4 regions of the Aeromonas sp. CU5 genome follow, and region 3 is predicted to be linked to each of the others. Evidence: riboswitches for the same ligand, from Rfam matches in the RefSeq annotation. Region 3 holds a riboswitch; each other region holds the start of a gene.

Region 1 (4,565 bases), 1.0 Mb from region 3:
CGATCGAGCATATCGGGCAGGGGATCTCTGTGGTGGATCGGGAGCTCAGGCTGGTGGCCTGGAATCGCCGCTACATCGAGCTGTTCCACTATCCTCCGGGGCTTATTCAGGCGGGGCGCTCCATCGAGCAGATCATCCGCTACAACGCCGAGCAGGGGCTCTGTGGCCCCGGCGATATCGAGGACCATGTGGCACGGCGGGTCGCCTTTATGAAGCGCGGCAGCGCCCATATCTCGGCGCGAGAGCGCCCGGACGGGCGGGTTATCGAGATGCAGGGCAACCCTATGCCCGCCGGTGGTTTCGTCATGACCTTTACCGACATCACCCCGTTTCGCGATGCGGAACGGGTGCTGCGCGAAGCGAACGAACATCTGGAGGCGCGGGTGGCCGAGCGCACCCACGAGCTCTCCGAACTCAACCGCCAGCTGCTGCTGGTGAACCAGCAGGTGGAGCGGGCCAACCACTCCAAGAGCCGTTTTCTGGCGGCGGTCAGCCACGATCTGACTCAGCCTCTCAATGCCGCCAAGCTGTTTACCTCCTCCCTGTTGGAGATGCTGCCAGCATCTGGTGATCAGGCCCGCATCGCCCGCCATATCGACGATGCATTGGGGGCGACCGAAGATCTCATCACCGATCTGCTCGATATCTCGCGGCTCGAAGCGGGCAAGTTCAAGGCCAAGAAGATCGACTTCGCCTTGCGCGATCTGTTCGACAACCTCAAGGCGGAGTTTGGCGTGCTGGCGCAGGCGGGGGGAATCCACTTCTCGGTGGTGGAGAGCAAGCATGCGGTACACAGCGATGTGCGGCTGCTGCGGCGGGTGCTGCAGAACTTCCTCACCAATGCGTTTCGCTATAACCCGGCTGGCCGGGTGCTGCTCGGCTGTCGCCGGATCGGGGAGAAGATCCGCATCGAGGTGTGGGACAATGGCCCCGGCATCCCGCAGGATAAACAGGAGGCAATTTTCGACGAGTTCTCCCGCCTTGATCACTCCCGCACCGCCAAGGAGCAGGGGCTCGGTCTGGGACTCGCCATCGCCCGCGGCATCTCGCAAGTGCTCGGTCATCAGCTCACCCTGCAGAGCTGGCCGGGCAAGGGGTCGGTCTTTGCGGTGACCCTCAATCTGGCGACCCGCCCGGTTGTGCCCCATCAGTTGGCCGTGCCTGTGGTGCGTGACAGCCAGCTGGAGGGGGTGGCCGTGCTTTGCATCGACAACGAGCGGGACATTCTGACCGCCATGAGCACCTTGCTCGGCCGCTGGGGCTGCGAGGTGCGCTGCGCCGTTGATCTGGCCGAAGCCGAAGTGCTGGTGGCAGAAGGGTTTGTGCCTAGGCTGGTGCTATCTGACTATCACCTCGACGACGGCAAGACCGGGCTGGAGGCGCTGGCTGCGCTGCAGCTGGTGTGTGGCGACGAGCTGGGGGGCATCATCATCAGCGCCGATCGCAAGAGCGAGTTGCAGGCGCAGATCCGCGAGGGAGGTTACGGCTACATCAGCAAGCCGGTCAAACCGCTCAAACTGCGGGCGCTGATGAACAGCCTGTTGCTGCGATAGCAGCACCTCAGGCGGCAAGCCGTGAACCGGCTCACAAAACCGCACAAATATGGTGACAACCATCGTCATGGTGGTTCGTCATACATGGCCCCGGATTGGCGATGATCCCTTCACTATTTCGTGTGATAACGACCGATAGCCATTCTGGTCAGCCACTTGTTGTGAAAGTCGACAGTAGCGCACCTGATCCGCTCACTCTATAGTCGGGATGCGATTATTTTTATCGCGAATGAAGTAGCTAAAGGGCAAACCGATCGCGAGATCGGGACGCAAAGCTTCCGGTCCAGGGATGAGCCGTACTTGAGATAGCGGGGCCACCACAGGTTGTTGTGCACCTTTGCCAAGAGGCCGCACTGCTTCTGGGTTACCTGTCAGGGCGTCGCCCTTTTCGTTGCCTACATAACGAAATAGGGAAATATAACAATGCTAAGTCCAAAGCCTACCATGCTGGCCCTCGCGGTCGGTCTCTGTTGTGCCACTTCCGTTTATGCTGCGCCCCCCGGCAAGCCTGCCATTGCCGCGGGCCCCACCAAGTTTGCCATTGTGGAGGTCGATCAAGCCGCCAGCGCCTACAACAATCTGGTCAAGCGGAAGGATGCCGCTGACGTCGAAGTGAGCTGGAACCTCTGGAGTGGCGATATTGGCCAGACCGCCAAGGTGCTGTTTGATGGCAAGGAGATGTGGTCCGGCCCCTCTGCCGCTGCAGGAACGGCTAAATTCAAGGTGAAGAAAGGGGGGCGGTACCAGGCTCAGATAGCCCTCTGCAACGCCGATGGATGTACCCTCTCCGACAAGAAGGAGATAGTGGTCGCCGATACCGACGGCAGCCATCTGGCGCCACTCAAGGCCGCGCTGCAGGAGAACAACAAGCCTTACGCCAACAAGTCCGGCAAGGTGGTGGGGACTTACTATGTGGAGTGGGGGGTCTATGGCCGCAAGTTTACCGTCGACAAGATCCCGGCCCAGAACCTGACCCATATCCTCTATGGTTTCACCCCCATCTGTGGCGGGGATGGCCTCAACGACAGCCTCAAAGAGATCGAAGGGAGCTTCCAGGCGCTGCAGAAAGCGTGTGCCGGTCGCGCCGACTTCAAGGTGGCGATGCACGATCCCTGGGCTGCCGTCCAGATGTCGCAAGGCAATCTCTCCGCTTGGGATGAGCCCTACAAGGGCAACTTTGGCAACCTGATGGCCCTGAAACAGGCTTATCCGAACCTCAAGATCCTCCCCTCGGTCGGCGGCTGGACCCTTTCCGACCCCTTCTATTTCCTCGGTGACAAAACCAAGCGCGATGTGTTCGTCGGCTCGGTGAAGGAGTTCCTGCAGACCTGGAAGTTCTTCGACGGCGTTGATATCGACTGGGAGTACCCGGGCGGACAGGGCGCCAACCCGAAGCTGGGTAGCCCGAGCGATGGTGCCACCTATGTGACCCTGATGAAGGAGCTGCGGGCCATGCTCGACGAGCTGGAGGCCGAGACCGGTCGCCAGTATGAGCTCACCTCGGCCATCGGGGCGGGTGGCGACAAGATCCAGGATGTGGACTACAAGGCAGCCCAGCCCTACATGGATCACATCTTCATGATGACCTACGACTACAACGGTGGCTGGAGCAACACCGAGCTGGGTCACCAGACCAACCTCTATGCGGCGAGCTGGGATCCCAATACCAAGTACACCACCGACAAGGCGGTCAATCAGCTGCTGGCGCAGGGGGTAGATCCTGGCAAGCTGGTGGTCGGTGCCGCCATGTATGGCCGTGGCTGGACCGGGGTGAGCGGCTATCAGGGTAACAACCCCTTCACCGGCAAGGCGACCGGCAAGGTGAAAGGAACCTGGGAAGATGGGGTGGTGGATTACCGCGACATCGTCAACAACCGGATGGGGGCTGGCTGGGAGCAGGGCTATGACGAGGTGGCCGAGGGGCCCTATCTGTTCAAGGCGGCCACTGGCGATCTCATCACTTATGACAATGAGCGTTCGGTCAAGGCCAAGGGGCAGTATGTGCTGGCCAACCAGCTCGGTGGCCTCTTCTCCTGGGAGATCGACGCCGACAACGGCGACATCCTCAATGCGATGCACGAAGGGCTGGGCCACGGCAGTGGCATCACGCCGCCGGTCAACAAGCCGCCATTGGCCAACGCGGGCAGTGACCTCAAGGTGACCGGTCCGACCGAGGTGACGCTGGATGGTTCGGCCTCCCACGATCCGGAGAATAGTGCTCTCAGTTACAGCTGGAAGCAGATCTCCGGGCCGCAGGCTGGCTTGCTCGACGCCACTCAGGCCAAGGCGCGGGTGGTATTGAACGCCGTGGCGAGCGACATCAATCTGGTGTTCGAGCTGACGGTGACCGATGACCAGCAGTTGAGTGCCAAGGATCAGGTTGTTGTCACCAACAAGGCGCCGCAAGCCAACCTGGCACCGGTGGTGAGTGTGCCAGCCACAGCCTCTGTGGAGGCGGGCAAGCAGGTGACCATCAAGGCCACCGCCTCCGATCCTAACGGCGATCCGCTGACCTATCAGTGGAGCGTGCCAGCAGGCATCACCGCGACAGGCCAGAACAGCGCCACTCTGGTGGTGACAGGCCCGAGCGTGACCAGCGACACCGGTTATGATCTTAGCCTCACCGTTTCCGACGGCGGGCTGGATGCCAGCGCGGCAACCCGTTTGACGGTCAAACCGGCCAGCGGCGGCGGTGGTTGCACGGCGACTGATCCGGATGCGGTCAATTGGCCAGTTTGGAAAGCGGCAACCACCTATAACAGCGGCGACAAGGTGAGCCACAACCAGCTGGTGTGGCAGGCCAAGTACTGGACTCAGGGCAACGAGCCGAGCCGCACCACGGATCAGTGGCTGCTGGTGAGCAAGGTGCAACTGGGTTGGGATGCCAACGTGGCCTACAACGGTGGCGAGATCACCACTTATAACGGCCGTCAGTGGAAGGCGCAGTACTGGACCAAGGGCAATGAGCCCGGCAAACACGACGTCTGGCAGGATGTGGGGGCCGCCAGCTGT
Region 2 (4,565 bases), 890 kb from region 3:
GGATCAAGACCCCAGGCGGTGCCGTAGCTCGGCAGTGTAGTGATGCCGAGGCTGGCCGCATTCTCCAGGTTCTTGGCATGCCACATGGGCACGGCGCCACCGCCGATCTCTTTGCCGTTCTTGTCCAGATCATGCCAGATGTTGTCGATGCCGACCGCCCCGTTGCCGCACGGAATGGTGCTGCCACCGGTGCCGGGCTGGCAATCGCTCTGGCTCGGCAGGGCCGCCTTGCCACCCAGACCGTGGGTACCACCACTGACCCCTTGCCAACCGCGGGTGTAATAGGGCACACCGACGTTGATCTTGCCGGCTGCCAGCGCACCACGGAAGTAGTGTGCCGACCAGGCCGCATTGAGGTAACCGATGCCGCCAAACTCTTTCTGGGTGTAGACACCCCAGTTGGCCAACTCTCCATCAGCCTTGTTGTCAAACAAGGCTGCGTTGTGGCCGACAAAGTTGTTCCAGGCACCGTGGAAGTCATAGGTCATCAGGTTGACGTAATCGAGGTACTGGGTGACCTGGAAGTTCTCCATCCCGCGCAGCAAGTAGGCCGACGCCGGGGAGGCGATGGTCAACATGTACTTGCGACCATCCTCGCTGCCCGCTGCATCCAGCTTGTTACGCAAGGTCTGCATCATCACCTTGTAGTTGGCAAACAGCTTGCCGCGGCACTGGTTGGAGAGCGGGAAGTCGTTGGGGTTACCCGCATCCTTCATGGAAGTGGAGTATTCGTAGTCGATATCGACCCCGTCAAAGCCGTACTGACGGATGAAACCAACTGCCGACGTGGCGAGGGCATTGATGCCGTCGGTATTGACCGAGCAATCGCCCTTGGTAGTAGCTGTGTAGAAACCACGCGTATCGGCCCAGCCCCCTACCGAAATGAGGGTCTTCACGTCCGGATACTGCTTCTTGTACTTCGACAGCAGGTTGAAGTGGCCCTTGTAGGCGAATTCAGGATCCATTTCGGCACCCGGCACGCCATCCCAGGTCATCTTGGTGGCAGCGTCGTCCACCTTGACTTGGTGGCTCTGCTCATCCACTGCCGCGAAGGCATAGTTGATGTGGGTGATCTTGTTCCACGGAATATCGCTCACCAGATAGGCGGGCAGGCCATTCTTGCCGGTGCGCCAGGAGGTGAAATAGCCGATGACCCGGCGGGCGTGGTCATCCCCCATGCACTCGTAACCATCCGGGCGATAGATCTGGCGGATATCGCAGGAGAGGTTCCCCCCATCTGGCGGCAAGGCAGCCTCCTCGACATTGACGGTCACCGCCGCCGACTCGCCACTCAGATTGGTCTTGTCGGTGGCCACCAGCTTGAGGGCGGCACTGCCCTTGGTATCCGGCGTCCAGTTGACCTGCCAGGGGGCGGCGTTGTCCTCACCCACCTTCTTGCCATCGACAAACAGCTCGACTTTGGCCACATCGTTGTTGGCATCGGTGACGTTGCCGCTGACCGCCACGCTGCGACCCAGCGTCACCTTGGCACCGCTGGCCGGGCTGCTGATGCTCGCCTTGGGCGCCTCTGGTGCCACCACGGTGGTGACCTTGAAGCTGGAATCCGCCTCGCTCAGCACCTTGCCATCTTTATCCAGCGCCCGCGCTTTCAGGGCATGGGCACCCACACCGGCGGCACTCCAACTGGCATTCCAGGGGGAAGCGCTCGCCGTGGCGACCTGCTTGCCGTCAACAAGATATTCCACCTTGACCAGCGCAGTCACCGGGCCGCTCAAGCTCACCGCCAGCGCCACGCTGGCACCTTCATTGAAACGGGCACCGACAGCCGGTGAGCTGACAGCTACACCGAGTGCCGGGGGTGGCACTTCGCCGCCATAGAGCCTCCAGGCATCAGCCCAGACCGCACCAACGCCCGGTTCATAGTGATAGGGAGATGCCCCGCACCAGCCTGAATAGGGAAATTCTTTGCACTCGTAGAGAGCGCCGACGTTGCTGACGATATCGCCAGCCTTGTAGGCAGTACCGGATTTATAGGCGGGATAAGCGACCTGAGCCCAGGCGGGCACAGCCGCAAGGGCAACCAGCATGGCAAGCCGGCTGGGTCTGAAGAGCTGTTGCATATTGTTATCTTCCTTGTTTTGTCTTGGCATTGGTCACCAAGGCAAAGAACAATCGCAACCTGCATGATGGGCGCAGACAACTGGCAATGGACTTGCCACAAAAACCACCCTCACCCAGGGAAACCCCGCTATCTGGATCCATGATCAAGACCGGAGGCATTGCGCCCCGACATCACTGCCGGTTTGCCCTTTACCTGGGTTCCTTGAGGAACATGCCGAGTATAGGAATCAACCAGCAGAGTCTCAATCTTAATTCTCGAAAGAAAATATGTGAATTTCCAGCTAACCCTCCATGTTCAGCTAGCCAGGAATTAATATTTTTATCATTAATTTCATACTGTTAGCCAAGTCAAAAAAACCAAAATCACCCTCATTTGCATCCCCGTAATGTGCGTTGGCTCACTGGTACGACATGCCAGAAATGTGACAATGCGCGCCCTTGGTCAACGAGCCAAGGCTATGGAATCACTGGCAAAAATAAAAAAGGAACACCTATGAAAGGTACTCGTACCCTGCTGTCGCTGGCCGTGGGGCTGGCACTTGCATCCTCAGGCGCCCATGCGGCATTTGTCTGCCCGTCCGATCCGGCTCAACTCACCCCCATCCCGACCATTCAGGGCACAGGCTCTGCCAGCGCGCTGGCCACCTCTCCAACCACCAATGGTGCTATCAGCCCAGTCTCCTTCCACGTCAAGGGTGTTGTCACCACCGTGAGCCAAAGCCTGACCAGAGGCTTCTATCTGACCGACCCTGTGGGTGATGGCAACCCGGCCACCTCAGACGGCATCTTCATCTACCTCAAGGATGCTCGTTCTGATATCAAGGTGGGTACAGAGCTCTGCTTGGAAGCCCAGGTCGAGGAGTACATGGGCGGCACTCAGCTCAAGCTGAAGTGGGATGGTACAGTTCCCCGGCTCCAGGTGTTAGGGCAAGGCAAAAACGTACCGGTGAGTGTGCTCAAGGTCAACGACAATGAGACCTTGACCAATGCACTCAATCGCCATGAAGGGATGCGTGTACGTCTCAACAGCAGCAGTGATCTTCACCTGACGCGCAACTTTAGCTCCGACTATAAAGCCTCTCGCACCAGCCTAGAACTCTCCCATAAGGCTCCGCTCATCAAGCCAACCCAGCTCCATATTGCCAACAGTCAAGAAGCGATTGCTCTGGCCAGCAAAAATGGCAGCAACCGTCTGGTCGTCGAGTCTGATTTCAAGGTAAAGGATGGAGCTCTTCCTTGGTTCCCGGCTTTGGATGCCGACCAGGGTTATCTGCGCATCGGTGATCAATTCGAGGGCCTGGAGGGTGCGGTGATCTACAACAAAGATGCCTTCCGTCTGATGGTGCCAAACGATGTCACCCTCAGTGTCGGCAATCTGCTGCGCACACCAGAAAATGATCGACAGCTGACCTCACCTGCCCGCACGCCGAGTACCAACATACGGGTCGGCAGCCTTAACGTGCTCAACTACTTCACCAGCCACTCCAGTATTGGTGGTGCACTCAATGTTCAATGCAAAGACCAATCGGATGCGGATAACACTGATCCAAAAGCAAATAGTTGTAACCGTGGCGCCAAAGCATTGCTCTCATTCGAAAAGCAACGCACCAAGATAGCCAACGCCATCACCGAGATGGATGCGGATCTGCTCGGCCTGATGGAGATGGAGAATAACGGCTTCGAGGATAACTCGGCCCTCCACAACTTGGTGACCCGCCTCAACGAACAGCAGAAGGATGCGAGCAAACACTACGCCTATGTGCGCCTGCCGGTGAGTGCCCTCATCGATGGCAAGTTCTTCGGCGGCGATACCATCATGGTGGCGATGATCTACCGCCCTGCCCTGCTCACCCCCAGCGGGGATGCCAGCGTCATCAAGCTGCCGGAGCAGCGCTACACCACAGGTGGTATGACCAAGACAGCCGGTCAGCGCGACTCTCTGGTTCAGACTTTCACCGTCGCCAAGAGCAAAGAGCCGCTGACGCTGGTGGTCAACCACCTCAAATCCAAGGGGTCAGGCTGCTACGAAAATAGCGATGGCAAGACAGAACCGGCCGACCTGCAGGGCAAGTGCACCGAGTTCCGGGTCTCCGCCGCCAAAGTGCTGGGTGAAGCGGTCAGTAAACTGCCGGGCCAAGTGCTGCTGGTTGGCGACTTCAACTCCTACGCCAAGGAAGATCCGATCCGGGTGCTGACCGACTACAACCCAGCCACCAGCGAACGCAAGATCGTATCGGCCTCCCACACCTTTATCGGTGACCAGTCCTATGAGCAGCTCGGTCGCGAGGTGACCAAGAGCTACGGCCTGATCGACCTGAACGTCAAATTCAACAAGGAAAAAGCCATCTCCTACAGCTACGACGGGGAGTTGGGTACCCTGGACTATGCCCTCGCCAACCCGGCGCTAGCCAGCAAGGTGACCGGGGTCTTTGACTGGCATATCAACGCCTTCGAGAGCAGTCAGTTCGAGTACGCAGCTAAAT
Region 3 (4,565 bases):
GATCCGTTCACCACCCACGGTCAGGATGGCATCATCGATGACGAAGGTTATGTGCTGAACGACATCACCACCGAGATCCTGATCAAGCAGGCGCTCTCCCACGCCGAGGCCGGGGTCGATATAGTAGCGCCGTCCGACATGATGGATGGCCGCATCGGTGCCATCCGCGCCGCGCTGGAAGAGAACGGCTTCATCAACACCCAGATCATGGCCTACTCCGCCAAGTACGCCTCCTGCTACTACGGCCCGTTCCGCGATGCGGTCGGCTCTGCCGGCAACCTCGGCAAGAGCAACAAGGCCACCTACCAGATGGATCCGGCCAACAGCAACGAAGCCCTGCACGAAGTGGCGCTGGATATTCAGGAAGGGGCTGACAGCGTGATGGTCAAGCCGGGCATGCCCTATCTGGACGTGATCCGTCAGGTGAAGGATCAGTTCGGCGTGCCGACCTTCGCCTATCAGGTGAGTGGCGAGTACGCCATGCACATGGCGGCGATCCAGAACGGCTGGCTGAAAGAGAAGGAGTGCATCATGGAGTCTCTGCTCTGCTTCAAGCGGGCCGGGGCTGACGGCATCCTCACCTACTTCGCCAAGCGCGTGGCGCAGTGGCTGAAGGAAGATGCCCGTTAAGCAGACGTGACGGATAAAGACGGATAAAAAAGAGGGGAGCCGATGGCTCCCCTCTTTCGTTATGAATGTAGCCCGGACATCACTCCGGGCGGTGCCAATCGCGGTTGATGCGAGTGGCTGAGGGAGCCAGCGGCTCCCTCTTGGTTATGACCTGTTGATTACAGCTTGGTCCAGGCGTCGCTCCAGGCAGAGCCGGTACCCGGTGCATAGTGGCTGGTAGAGCCACCACACCAGCCGCTGTACGGCCAGGGTTTGCACTCGAAGTTGCCACCGGCGTTGCTGACCCGATCACCGGCCTGATAGCTGGTGTTGGGGGCATAGGCCGGGTAGTCGCCATCGTTGCCGCCGTTGTCGCTCTCTTCAGCCAGGGTGACCGGGAAGCGCTGTACTACCGGCTTCTGGCCGTCAGCCAGACCGCTGATGACCACTTCATAGCTGCCGTCAGTGACGTTGCTGCCTTGCAGTACCAGGGCGCTGGTGCCATTCACCTTGCTGCTGGTTGTGCCGTGGCTACGGCCGTTCTGCTCCAGGGTCGCAGTGATCTGCACCGGGTTGGCGGTGGTCACGTTGAAACGGATGCTGACCTGACCGTTGACTATGGTGTACTCGCTGGCCATGGCGCCGACGGTGAAGTCGCTGCTGTCGATCACCGGCGGCTTGTTGCCACCGTCACAGTCGCTGTCACCCTGCGCTTTCCAGACACCCCAGTCACCTGTGGTACCCGGCTCTTCGTTCTGGGTCCACCAGCCAGCCAGCCAGTTCTTGCCGTTGTGGCTGACGATGTCGCCGCCCACGTAGACCTTCTTGGCATCCCAGCTGTTTTCACAGATAGCGCCCTGCTCCTTGACGGTCACGTTGCGCTGCTGGGTCACCAGCTGACCGGCACTGTCGGTCACCTGATAGGTGAGGGTGTAGCGACCGACCTTGTTGCTGTCGACGCTGCCGCTGACCTTGATCTGGGCAGTCAGGTCACCATCTTCTTCATCATTCGCACTGACACCAGTCATCGGATCGAAGGAGGTACCCAGCTCCAGCGTGGTGTCGGTGACGCCGCTGAATACCGGCTTCATGCTATAGACTTCGACGCTACGCAGCTGTTCGGTGACGTTGTTGTCACGATCGCTCACCTTGTAGGTGAGGGGGTAGAGACCGATGCGCTGGTTGTCTACCGAACCTTCCACCAGGATCTGGCCAGTCAGGTCGCCATCTTCCTTGTCGTTGGCGGTGACACCGGCCATGGGATCAAAGGCGGTGCCCTGCTTGATGCGGGTATCGCTCACGCCGCTGAACACCGGCTTGCCGTTGTCGATCGGCGGAGTGATCTCCTGCTCGTGGATGAAGGGGCCGTAGCTCTTGATGAAGGATTCGTTGTAGGCCTGACCGGCGGCGTTACGACCCATGTCCCAGTTGATGGACCAGGTCATCAAGCCGCGCAGGGGCTGGCCCTGGTTCTTCAGCTTGTTGAAGGCATCGAACAGATCTTGCGGATTGGTGACGTAGCCGGTGGCGGCGGCGTCGATGTTGGTCGGGATGCCGAATACCAGCTTGTCGTGGGGGATCTTGTAGTAGCCACGGGTGCCGTTGATCAGCGAGTCCGCCATGTAGTAGATGAACTCTTCTTTCAGGGCATCGTTGTTCTGGGCAATCCAGCCGAAGCCGTCGATCCAGATACCGTCGCCACCCTGGTTGTAGAACTGGGGGTTGATCCAGTCATAGTAACCTTCCAGCGCCCGCAGATAGGGGGTGTAGAGGCCGTTGGCGGTCAGGTAGGGGAACTCGGGTGCCATGGTGATAAGGAAGTTTTTCCCCTGAGCACGATAGTGATCTTTGACGATGCGCAGGGCGGCCGGGATCACGGTCTGGTTGTTGGCAGCGGTGACTGCGGTTTGCTCCAGATCGATGTCCAGACCGTCAAAACCATAGGTCTCCACCAGACGAATGATTTCATCGGCGAAGGCTTGCTCCTGACCGGTGCGCAGCTCGATGTGGGCATCGGCGCCACCCAGTGCCAGCAGTACGGCACGGCCCTGACGGTTCAGCTCAGCGATCTGTTCGATGAACTGGCTTTCATTCATACCGGTGCCGGTATCCAGCTTGAAGGTCGGGATCGGGTTGCCGCCATAAACCTTCATGAAGGAGACATCGACCACATTGTATTGCGGGTTGACCTGATCCAGCTTGACGCAGGGGGCGACGCCACCCTTGTAGCCAGCGCCGCCGCACCAGTTGTGCCAGTAGCCGACCACCACACCAGATTGCGGGTTGACCATGTTCTGGCCTGCGCTGGCGGCGTGCAGCATGGGGCTGGTAGCGCCGATCAGGCAGCCCAGCAGGGAGAGTTTGAACTTGTTCATTGTTGCTCCGTACGTTGCAAAAGGAGGCCCATCAGGGGATGGGCTTCGGGGGCAGCTCCGCTGTCATAGGAAAATCCCTTAGACCGGTGGCTTTGCGTGGTGGCCTTTCGAACCACTTTGCCTTTTTCACCCGACCTCTGTGTGGTACAGACAATCAAGTGGCCCCCTAAATTAGCCGCATATGGTAGGAGGGGGAAGATAAATTAATCAACGCGCTCTCCTGTATGTCACATTTTGGAAAAAGTTAATAATTCAAGGTGTTCCAGAGGGGCGTTGCTTAAATAACAGGATGTTCGAAGAGCGGGAAAGCCTGATAACCACAGGGCTGGTGAGGGATTTATCCTGATGATCACCACCGGTGGCATGCCTAGCAGGAGCGCGGGAATGATGGGGAACAAGGGCTGCGGGCTGTGTCATTAGCTGACGCGAGGTGGCCCCCGGCTGGCTCGCGGCACTCCGGTTGTGAGACGGATGGCAAAAAGGGGGCTGGAGTGTGATTCCAGCTTGATTATTGCATGGGTTGCCCACATGTTAGAAAACCATACAGAGCTGATAAAGCGGTCTGTTCAAGACCTAACAAGAGGTAACCGGGATGAATAACCCTTTGCTGACAATGGATGCACTGCCCCCTTTCAGCCAGATCCAGCCAGAGCAGGTGCAACCTGCCGTGGTGCAGGCGATCGCTGACTGCAAGCAGAAGATCAGCGATGTGCTGGCCCAGAATGAAACCCACACCTGGGATAGCCTGATTGCCCCGCTGGAAGAGGTCAATGACCGTCTGGCTCGGATCTGGTCACCGGTCAGCCACCTTAATTCCGTCCTTAACAGCGAAGCGCTACGAGTGGCACATGATGCCTGCCTGCCGCTGCTCTCTGAGTTCCAGACTTATGTCGGCCAGCATGAAGGGCTCTATCAAGCCTATCTTGGCCTCTCCCAAAGCGATGACTTCCCGCTGCTGAGCGGTGCCCAGCGCAAGGAAATCCTCAATACCCTGCGCGACTTCCGCCTCTCCGGTATCGGTCTGCCTGCCGAGGTGCAGCAGCGTTACGGCGAAATTCAGGCCCGCCTCTCCGAGCTGGCCTCCCGCTTCAGCAACAATGTGCTGGATGCCACCCAGGGCTGGCACAAGCCGGTGACCGAGGAAGCCGAACTGGCCGGTCTGCCCGACAGCGTGCGGGCCGCTGCCCGTCAGATGGCCGAGCTCAAGGGCAAGGAGGGGTGGCTGTTCACCCTGGATATCCCTTCCTATCTGCCGGTGATGATGTATTCGGACAACCGCGAACTGCGTGCCGAGATGTATCAGGCCTTCACCACTCGCGCCTCGGATCAGGGCCCCAATGCGGGCAAGTGGGATAACTCCGCCATCATGAGCGAGCTGCTCACCTTGCGCCGCGAATTGGCCCAGTTGCTTGGTTTTGCCAACTATGCCGAGCTGTCGCTGGCGACCAAGATGGCGGACAAGACCGAACAGGTGGTGAGCTTCCTCACCGATCTGGCGGCCAAATCCCTACCGCAAGGCAAAGCCGAGCTGGAGGAGATCCGCGCCTTCGCCACCGAGCAACATGGTCAGGGCGAGCTGGC
Region 4 (4,565 bases), 520 kb from region 3:
GCGACAAGCTCATCGTCGGCGTCTTCACCGACAAGCCGCCGTTTGGTTATGTGGATGAGAAGGGGAACTACGTCGGTTTTGACACCGACCTTGGCCGCCGCTTCGCCAAGGATCTGCTAGGGGACGAGAACAAGATCGAGTTCGTGGCGGTGGAGCCCGCCAGCCGAATCCCCTTCCTGCAGAGCGACAAGGTGGATCTGATCCTCGCCAATATGACAGTGACCCCGGAGCGGCGCGAGGTGGTGGATTTTACCAACCCGAACCTGCGAGTGGCGGTACAGGTACTGGTGCCGGAAGGGAGCTCGGCCAAAAAGCTCGATGATCTGGCCAGCAAAACCCTGATCGTTACCACGGGCACCACGGCCGACATCTGGCTGACCCGCAATCATCCGGAGTGGAAGGTGCTCAAGTTCGAGAAGAATAGCGAATCCTTGCAAGCACTCTCTCAGGGGCGTGGCGATGCCTACGCCCAGGACAATCTGGTGCTGTTCAGTTGGGCCAAGGAGAATCCGGGCTACCGGGTATTGCCCGAAAAGCTGGGCTCGGAAGACCCCATCGCCCCTGCGGTGAAGAAGGGCAATATCGAGCTGCGTGACTGGGTCAACGACCGTCTCGCCAAGCTGGGTGAGGAGAAGTACCTGCTCAAGCTCTATGACCAGTATGTGCGTGACAAGTTGAGTGCAGATACAGATCCCAATGATGTGATCGTCGAAGGAGGAAAATGGCAGGGTTAATGGACAAGCCCTGTTTTGAAGAGTGTGTGCAGTGAGTGAAGAGTGAGGTCTTGGTTCCGTTGGCATGCAAACCGAAAGGTTTGGCCTTTCAAGGCGTCCCCCGTTCGGGGTGACGCCTTTTTTTATGGTTGTGTTTGGGTGGGATTAGTTCAGTTCAATCCAGGCATCTTGCCAGTTGGAACCGACACCCGGTTCATAATGAGTGGCGGTGGTTGCCCACTGCACGCAGTAGCCGTTGTAGGGGAACGGCTTGCACTGATAGACCTTGCCATTTTTCGGCTGCAGTACCTTGGTACCGGCGGTGTAGGACTTGATGTCGTTCGGGAAGATGAACTGGTAGTCGCCGCCACTGCTCGCCTCTTTAAACATCAGGTCCATGGTCTGCTGGATGGCTTCGCCGCCTGCTTTTGGCATGCCTTTGATCACCAGTTGATGATGGCCTGCTTTGAGCCCTTCCAGTGCCATGCTGAAGGTGTGGCTGCTGTCCTTGATATCGGCACTGCTCTGGCCTTTGGCGACACCGCCGTGGTCATACAGGGTATTGGTGACGGCCAGATCCCCCTGTGCAGTAACGGTAAAATCGAGAGTGATTTTGCCATCTTCAAGCACATAGTCGCTGGCCAAACCGCTGACGCTGACGGTGTCTACGACCGGTGGTTTCAGTTGCAGCAGGTCAATCTCGACTCGCTCCAGATTGCTGCCGCGCTTCAGATAGACAGGGTTCATGCCGTAGATCGGGTTGAACTCGCCATTGGCGCTCTGTTGGCCGGCGCGGATCTGGCTCTGCTCGGCGTTGATCTTGGTTGCCAGCGCATGAGTCCAGTTATTTTTCAGGCCTTGCTCATTGCTGGTAATGGTCAGCACGGTCTGCAGCTCGTGGCGCTCGCCGATGGCATCGAATACCCGGGTTACTGCCTTGTCGCCGATGGTCAGATCGATGGAGGGATAGATGGTGCCAGCCTGGCTCCACTCCAGCGGTGGCTGATTGCCATCCTTGAACTGGGCATCAATCATGTTGTAGAAGCTGTTGGCGGTATCACCCACTTCCCACACACCCAGGATGACCTGGTAACCGGTGCGCTCTGGCAGGTTGCACTGATGAGTGACCTGCTTGGGTGGCTGCACCATGTTGCCTTCAATGACGCAGAAGGGATTAAGGTCAAACGAGGCGCGAGTCAGCGGCTGGTTGGGGTTCCAATCCTGCTTGGTCAGGTAGTAACGCCAGTTGCGGGTCACGTGGTTGGCGGTGAAGGTCCAGCTGATGGCAAAGGGGCCAGCTTGTACATCACGTTTGGTCCAGCGATCGCTGGTCTGAACGTTCAGTTCGCTCCAGCGTGGGCTGCCCGCCGAGGCGATCTGACCATCTTGCGGGCCAGACTGCGGGAAGCCGGAGGGGCCTTCCACGCTTTGTGGCTCCCACTGCACGCCGCCACACTGGCTATTGCCGCCGGTCTTGCACAGGTAGTTGCGACTTTCGGGTTGGCTGATATAACCGTGAGCCAGGGCGCTGCCGCTGACCAGTAGTGCCAGTGCCGCTGCGGCATGACTAAGGTGGGTGTTTGCTGCCATATATTCCTCTGGGAACTAGAACTGGGCAGTCAATGGGCGATAGCTGGCGGGTGTCAGCACCCCATGGATGGAGTGGTAACCCCGCTATCCTGCAGTGTCGAAGGACCGGAGGCTTTGCGTCCTGATTTTACAATCAGTTTGCCAATTGACTATGTAAGGTGGCCGGAGCCAGATAATCGGCGAGACTATATCAATCAATGATTAATGTGTTAAGAATAAACGTTTAACTGAGATTTCAGGCTGACCTCTTGTCTGCTTAAGTGTCTGTTTTTCTTTTCCCTTTGTTATCGCACCAAGTGGTCGTGTCGCTTTTTTGTGCCTTAAGTTGTGCGCGCAATGTGGCTTTGGTGGTTTTAGCTGTGGTCAATCATCGCCAGCCTTGTTGCTGGCGATGATTGTGTCGTGGATCAGTGGCGGGCGCTCTGTTCTGTGACGGTTCGGGGGCTTGCATGGGGGATTTGCATCGGGGTGATAGTCGACTCCTTGCCCAGTTTAAACACCGCAAGCCGCTCATCCAGACTGCGGGAGAGGCCAGCCAGCAGCTCACTTTCTTGGGCCAGTTGTGAGGCGGACTGAGACATCTCCAGCGCCGAGTCGTTGATGCCGCTGACGTTGCGGTTCATATCCTCGGCTACCATGCTCTGCTGTTCGGCGGCGGTGGCAATCTGGGTCGCCATATCGCTCACATGCTGGATGCGGTTGACGATTTGGGTGAGATCCTGACCTGCCTGGCGTGACTGATTGACGCTGCTCTCCGCCAGTTTGCGGCTGGCATCCATGGCGCTGGCTGCACTAACGGCTCGCTGTTGCAGTTGGGCAATGGTGCTCTGGATCTCTTCGGTGGACTGGCGGGTGCGGCTTGCCAGCTGGCGCACCTCGTCGGCTACCACAGCAAAGCCACGGCCCTGCTCGCCAGCCCGTGCTGCCTCGATGGCGGCATTGAGGGCCAACAGGTTGGTCTGTTCCGAAATGGCGCTGATAACAGCCGTCACTTCGCTTATCTGCATTACCCCCTCCTTGAGCTGATTGACTTGTACTGTTGCCTGTTCCACCTCGGTAGCCAGCGCCTGAATACCGTGAACGCTGGCATGGACATCCTGGTTGCCCAAGCCTGCTTCACTGGTGGCATCCTGGGTATCGCGGGCGGTATTTTCAGCATGACCCGCCACATCGGTGATGGTGGCACTCATCTCGTTCATGGCGGTGGCGAGCTGGGCCAGTTGATCCCGCTGGCTGGTGACCGCCTGATTGGTCTGCTCGGCAGAGGCGGCGATGCGCAGGGCGGCATCCGCCACGTTGCGGGCCCCCAGACTTGCTTCCAGCAGGGCGTGCCGGATGGCATCCAGACTCTGGTTGGTGCAGCGGGCGACCATACCCAACTCATCCTTGCCGTGCACCGGGATGCTCACCACCAGATCGCCCTTGGCAACCCGTTGCATGGCGTGGTTGATCTGATTGAGGGGGGAGACAATGGAGTGAGTGATGCGCCAGCCCAGCAGCCCCATCAGCAAGACCGCGATGGCAGTGGCTGTACCCATCTTCATGTATTGGGCCCAGATGGTCTGCTGGATATCCTGCAGCAGCATGCCGGAACCGAGGATCCAGCCCCAGGGTTGATAGCCGGAGACCATGGAGAGCTTGTCAGCCGTTTCGCCTGACGGACCGGTCCAGACATATTGCAGGGTGCCCTGTTTACCCCCTTTGGCGATATCCACCATCTGGAACCAGAACTGCCCAGCGGTGGCGGCCCCCCCTTCCCCCATCTTCTGACCGACCAGCTCGGGGCGGATAGGGTGCACCAGCATGGTGCGGTTCTCGTCGATGACAAACAGGTAGTTGTTGCCATCAAAGCGGGTGTTGGTCAGCAGCTTGCGCGCTTCCTGCTGCGCCTGCTCTGCTGGCAAGGTGCTGGCCAGAAACTGGATCTGGCTCATGGTTTGCCCCAGCACCGCATTGAGCCGCGCCTCTCGCTCGCTCATCAGATTGCGCTGGAGTGCATTGGCCGAGATAAACAGCAGCGAGATAAAACCGACAAATGCGACCGTGAGCAGCAAGATCAATTTGCGGCTCACAGTGATATCACCGAGCTTGAACATGACGAAACCCTCATTATCCCTATTGATGTGACGTGGCTCGTTACCGCGGTAGCCTAGTTTCATAAATTAACGACTCATTGTTGCAGCCGTTCGTCGGCCTTTTTCAAATGAGTGTTTTGACAACAGTATAGCCAGCAGACAGCGATACTCACTTTTTGGTAGCGTG

Evidence for each region. A riboswitch is a leader RNA that binds a small molecule or an ion and turns the genes downstream of it on or off. The one in region 3 is predicted to bind cyclic di-GMP.
Region 1: another riboswitch for cyclic di-GMP. It lies ahead of CK911_RS00915 (glycosyl hydrolase family 18 protein); the one in region 3 lies ahead of CK911_RS21610 (immunoglobulin-like domain-containing protein).
Region 2: another riboswitch for cyclic di-GMP. It lies ahead of CK911_RS12780 (glycosyl hydrolase family 18 protein); the one in region 3 lies ahead of CK911_RS21610 (immunoglobulin-like domain-containing protein).
Region 4: another riboswitch for cyclic di-GMP. It lies ahead of gbpA (N-acetylglucosamine-binding protein GbpA); the one in region 3 lies ahead of CK911_RS21610 (immunoglobulin-like domain-containing protein).

What each region holds. Positions count from the first base shown of each region.
Region 1 covers NZ_CP023817.1:208,284-212,848, forward strand. Annotated here, with positions in the region: gene CK911_RS00910 (PAS domain-containing hybrid sensor histidine kinase/response regulator) at 1-1,553, shown strand, start outside; cyclic di-GMP riboswitch class I at 1,788-1,875, shown strand; gene CK911_RS00915 (glycosyl hydrolase family 18 protein) at 1,977-4,565, shown strand, end outside.
Region 2 covers NZ_CP023817.1:2,899,743-2,904,307, forward strand. Annotated here, with positions in the region: gene CK911_RS12780 (glycosyl hydrolase family 18 protein) at 1-2,048, opposite strand, end outside; cyclic di-GMP riboswitch class I at 2,197-2,279, opposite strand; gene CK911_RS12785 (ExeM/NucH family extracellular endonuclease) at 2,576-4,565, shown strand, end outside.
Region 3 covers NZ_CP023817.1:3,784,868-3,789,432, reverse strand. Annotated here, with positions in the region: gene hemB (porphobilinogen synthase) at 1-630, shown strand, start outside; gene CK911_RS21610 (immunoglobulin-like domain-containing protein) at 789-2,984, opposite strand; cyclic di-GMP riboswitch class I at 3,032-3,116, opposite strand; gene prlC (oligopeptidase A) at 3,577-4,565, shown strand, end outside.
Region 4 covers NZ_CP023817.1:4,300,159-4,304,723, forward strand. Annotated here, with positions in the region: gene CK911_RS19515 (transporter substrate-binding domain-containing protein) at 1-734, shown strand, start outside; gene gbpA (N-acetylglucosamine-binding protein GbpA) at 879-2,303, opposite strand; cyclic di-GMP riboswitch class I at 2,375-2,456, opposite strand; gene CK911_RS19525 (methyl-accepting chemotaxis protein) at 2,711-4,399, opposite strand.